2 regions of the Pelistega ratti genome follow, and region 2 is predicted to be linked to the other one. Evidence: predicted binding sites of a transcription regulator. Region 2 holds the regulator's gene; the other holds the start of a gene.
The links. The regulator LexA, encoded in region 2, represses DNA repair genes until DNA is damaged. The targets are predictions, from matches to a motif close to ACTGTATNNNNATACAGT.
Positions count from the first base shown of each region.

Region 1 (2,424 bases), 210 kb from region 2:
TTTACACAGGTAAGATACAGCGTTCTTATGAGAAAACTATTAAGTGGCTTTCTTTTCTCCACCTAATGCTTGTGTTAGATCATTAAGTAAGCCATTTAGTTCCCCAAACATTAATAACATTTCTGCATCAAAATGCTCAATAGCATCATCAGAATTAACCACTTCACGAGACTCTGCTAATACCTCAAGAGGTGTAATACGACGAATATCACCTGCATCATTTAACATAAAGGAAACCCTATCATTCCATGTTAAAGCAAGGCGCGTACACGTTTTTCCAGCCGTAATATGGCGAGTAATTTCTTCTTGTTCAGGAGAATGATTTGCATAGCGAACACTAATACGAGAGTCGGTCATAGACTTTAGCTCTGTATCCTGATCGATAGTAAAGGGTGTTGGTACTTCATCATCTACTAACCATCGGGTCATCGAACTTGTAGGTGATTGTTCTGTAATAAAGCTAAGAATCGGGAGTGGATCTAGTATTTTGGCTAGCATACCAATAACCTCATCTGCTTTATTACTAGCTCCTGTATCAATAATAAGCCAATGATTTTCAGTATCTATCCATACGCGTGTCTCACGATAGATACTAAAGGCTTTTGTCCGAAGAACAGCCGCTACATTTTCTTTAATCTCTTTCATTTGCTTGCGACCTACTTTATAGCCTTGTTGTTCTTCTATTTCTTGGGCTTTAGTTTTGGCAAATTGATTAATAACAGAAGTAGGAAGTAGTTTTTTTTCTACTTTTAATTTAAGTAAATATTGGTGTCCTATCTTATGTAGTAGCGTACCTTCTTCCTCAAAAAAAGGAGCCCACCCTAGATTAAGTGGTTCACCAGAAAATTGTTCAGGGACAAATAGCTGTTTCTCAAGTAAGGCTTCTAGTTCTTCAGAAGAGGGTTGCCATGTTGGCGAAAGACGAAAGATTTTTAAGTTTTTAAACCACATAAAAGACTCTTAGTAAGAATAAATTTACTTTAGTAATAAGGCGAATAATCATTATCTGATCATAGATTAAATGATTTAATGAATAATGTATTGTAACGCAAGAATGTTTAGCTAAATAATAACTTATTGGGATCGTTAAAATAGGTGTAGTAGAATAACGCAAATATAAGAGATTGGAAAGTTTTTATCGTGTAAGCAAATAATATGATTAAATCATAACATTATATTAACTATATGAAAATGAAAAGAAAAATAATGTTTTTTAAAATAGAAAGTAGAAAAAATAGTCGTAAAAGTGATGTAAATAAGCGATAAATTTATCCACTGTATAGACATACAGTATTTTTAATGGCATAATATTGTGTATAGTGTAAGTGAATAACACTTTATTGATTTTATAGGACCCTATTTTATGGATGATAAACAAACAAAAGCGGCAGCAGCCGAAAGAGAAAAAGCACTAAGTGCGGCCCTTGCTCAGATTGAAAAACAGTTTGGTAAAGGCTCGGTCATGCGATATGGTGATAATGAAGTCACGCATGATATCCAAGTCGTATCAACAGGCTCTTTAGGTCTTGATATTGCATTAGGTGTTGGGGGGTTACCGCGTGGACGAGTAATTGAAATATATGGTCCTGAATCAAGTGGTAAAACAACACTTACCTTACAAGCTATTGCCGAAATGCAAAAACTGGGTGGTACTTGTGCTTTTATTGATGCTGAGCATGCCTTAGATGTACAGTATGCAGCCAAATTAGGGGTTAATTTAGCTGATTTATTGATTTCTCAACCTGATACAGGGGAGCAAGCCTTAGAGATTACAGACGCTTTAGTTCGCTCAGGTTCAGTGGATTTAATTGTTGTGGACTCTGTAGCTGCTCTTGTACCTAAAGCTGAGATTGAAGGCGATATGGGAGATAATCTGCCCGGACTTCAAGCTCGCTTAATGAGTCAAGCATTACGCAAATTAACAGCCTCTATCAAACGTACCAATTGTATGGTTATTTTCATTAACCAAATTCGTATGAAAATTGGTGTAATGTTTGGTAGTCCTGAAACAACTACTGGTGGTAATGCACTTAAATTCTATTCTTCTGTTCGTTTAGATATTCGCCGTATTGGATCAATCAAAAAAGGGGACGAAGTTGTTGGTAATGAAACACGCGTTAAGGTTGTTAAAAACAAAGTAGCGCCACCTTTTAAACAAGTAGAATTTGATATTCTTTATAATTCAGGTATTTCTCGTGAAGGGGAGATTATTGATCTTGGTGTTAAAGCAGGTATTGTGGATAAAGCAGGTGCTTGGTTTAGTTATGAGGGTACGCGTATTGGGCAAGGTAAGGATAATGTTCGAGAATACTTACGAGAGCATCCAGAATTAGCAAGAGAGATTGAAAATAAAATTCGTCAAAATCTTGGTTTAATTGAGATGGCGGCTATTCATGATGAATCGAATAGTGAAGAAGACGATGA
Region 1 is NZ_CP047165.1:377,616-380,039, forward strand. It holds gene F9B76_RS01590 (recombination-associated protein RdgC) at 40-951, opposite strand; gene recA (recombinase RecA) at 1,364-2,424, shown strand, end outside.
Region 1: a site for LexA is predicted at 1,275-1,292, ahead of recA (recombinase RecA). Genes of this name have one in related genera too.

Region 2 (2,424 bases):
ATTAAAGCAAAAGGTCTTATTCCTTTCCTTGACATTGCTTATCAAGGTTTTGGCGATGGGCTTGAAGAAGATGCCAAAGTCGTCAAACTTTTTGCACGTTTAGATATTCCTACTTTTGTTAGCTCTTCTTTCTCTAAATCATTCTCACTCTACGGTGAACGTGTTGGTGCATTAACGATTTTATGTGCTTCTAAAGAAGAGGCTGATCGTGTATTAAGCCAAGTCAAACGTACTATTCGTACTAACTACTCTAACCCTCCTACTCATGGTGGTACAGTGGTAAGTATGGTCTTAAATAATGAAGAACTTTTTGCACAATGGGAAAGTGAATTAGCCGAAATGCGTGATCGTATTCGTTCTATGCGTTCTGCTTTAGTGCAAAAACTCAAAGAAAATGGGGTTACTCAAAACTTTGATTTTGTCCTTGCTCAACGCGGTATGTTCTCTTACTCTGGCTTGACACAAGCACAAGTAGAACGCTTGCGTAATGAACATGGTATTTATGCTGTTAATAGTGGTCGTATTTGTGTGGCAGCTTTAAATCCTAAAAATATTGATGCGGTTGCTAAAGCCATTGCATCGGTATTATAAGAAATAGTTTATATTTCAAATAAAATAGTATAGATTTAATTTATATAAATTTATACGATATCCCTATTAGCCTGTGTTAATAGGGATTTTTTTATACTTATTGAAGTTAGGCTGTAAGTGAATTTATTAAAATATCTTAAAAGTATTCATATAAAAGTTCTGAAAATACTTTGTAAGTTGTCCGAGTAGTTTTACGCTATGTTTAGCACTTTTAATGAAAATTCTAAAATTTTATATTTATTCTATTGATAACTAAATCACTTAATCAGATTTATTATTTACTATTTTTCTTGCTTTTTCTGAAAAAACGAGTAAAATAACTGTATATTCGTACAGTTTATTGCCATTATGTCTATTAAGCTCACCCCTCGCCAGAAAGAAGTCCTTAACCTTATCCAAGAGATTATTCATAAAACAGGTATTCCGCCTACACGTGCTGAACTTGCTCAATCACTTGGTTTTAAGTCTCCTAATGCCGCTGAAGACCATATTCGTGCGCTTCACAAAAAAGGGGCTTTACTCCTTAGTCCGGGGGCTTCTCGTGGTATTCGGCTTAATCCTGATTTTTTTGAAAATAATACCGTTCTTAATCAAACGACACCTATTACTGACAAAAGTATCCCTTCTTCCGAAAAATCAACCACGCATCACGCATCTGTTCGTCATACACTAGCCAAAACTGTCAATAAAGTCAGCGATTTTATTAAGGATACTCGCTTAACATTACCAGTTATTGGACGTGTCGCTGCTGGCTATCCTATTGATGCCATTGAACATCAAGAACAAGCTTTACAGCTTGATCCTGCCTTATTTAGCGATCAACCCGATTATCTGCTCAAGGTAAAAGGTGAAAGCATGAAAAATATTGGCATCTTAGATGGTGATTTACTCGCCGTCAAAAAAACAAGTCATGTCCGTAATGGACAGATTGTGATTGCTCGCATTGAAGACGAAGTTACGGTAAAACGTTTTCAACGTTCAGGTAAGGTGATTGAATTACTCCCTGAAAATGAGGATTTTCAACCCATTATTGTTGATGGCTCTCAATCTTTTGCCATTGAGGGAATTGCCGTTGGATTGATTCGTTCTACCGCTTTGCATTAATTATTGGTATCCATGGCTATAAACTCACCCGGCAACTCATATATTGAGCCCCATACTGCTCTGCTCTTTGCTGTACTTTCTTAGCCACATTTAACAACCATCCCTTACTATGATAAGTACCACGTGAATACCCACCCCATCCCTCATGGTAGTTTAGGTATTGATGATAGGCATCCCATTTAGATGTACCATTTACCGATTGTGATTTGTGCATATACCACCCCACAAAATCCACGGCATCCGCAAAATTATCACGGCTTACGAAAGAAAGTTGATTTTCTTTTTTATAGTCTCCCCATACTTCATCTTTTGCTTGAGGATAACCATAGGCTGAGCTCACACGCCCCATCGGAATAATCCCTAAAAAATAATCTTTAGGCGGTTTAGCATCATGCTTAAAACTAGATTCTTGATACAGGATAGACAGTACAATTTGTGGCGGTGCTCCCCATTTATCCCTTGTTTTTTCAAGTGCAATACCCCAATCTGGTTTTTCATTCAAAATATCACACATATTTTCTGGGCTTCTAGGCGGTGTCGTTGAGGCACAGGACACTAAAAAGAGTACACTTAGTAAAGCGATATATTTCTTATTCATCATTTTTGGAACAACACACTATGTAAGACGTATCAACTGCTTAGGTTAATGACAGATGGGAATATCTCTACCCTCGCATTGTATAATAAACTGAATAAAACCATTTGAAAATAGGTGGTATAGGATAATTT
Region 2 is NZ_CP047165.1:592,219-594,642, forward strand. It holds gene F9B76_RS02420 (amino acid aminotransferase) at 1-591, shown strand, start outside; gene lexA (transcriptional repressor LexA) at 940-1,695, shown strand; gene F9B76_RS02430 (transglycosylase SLT domain-containing protein) at 1,712-2,293, opposite strand.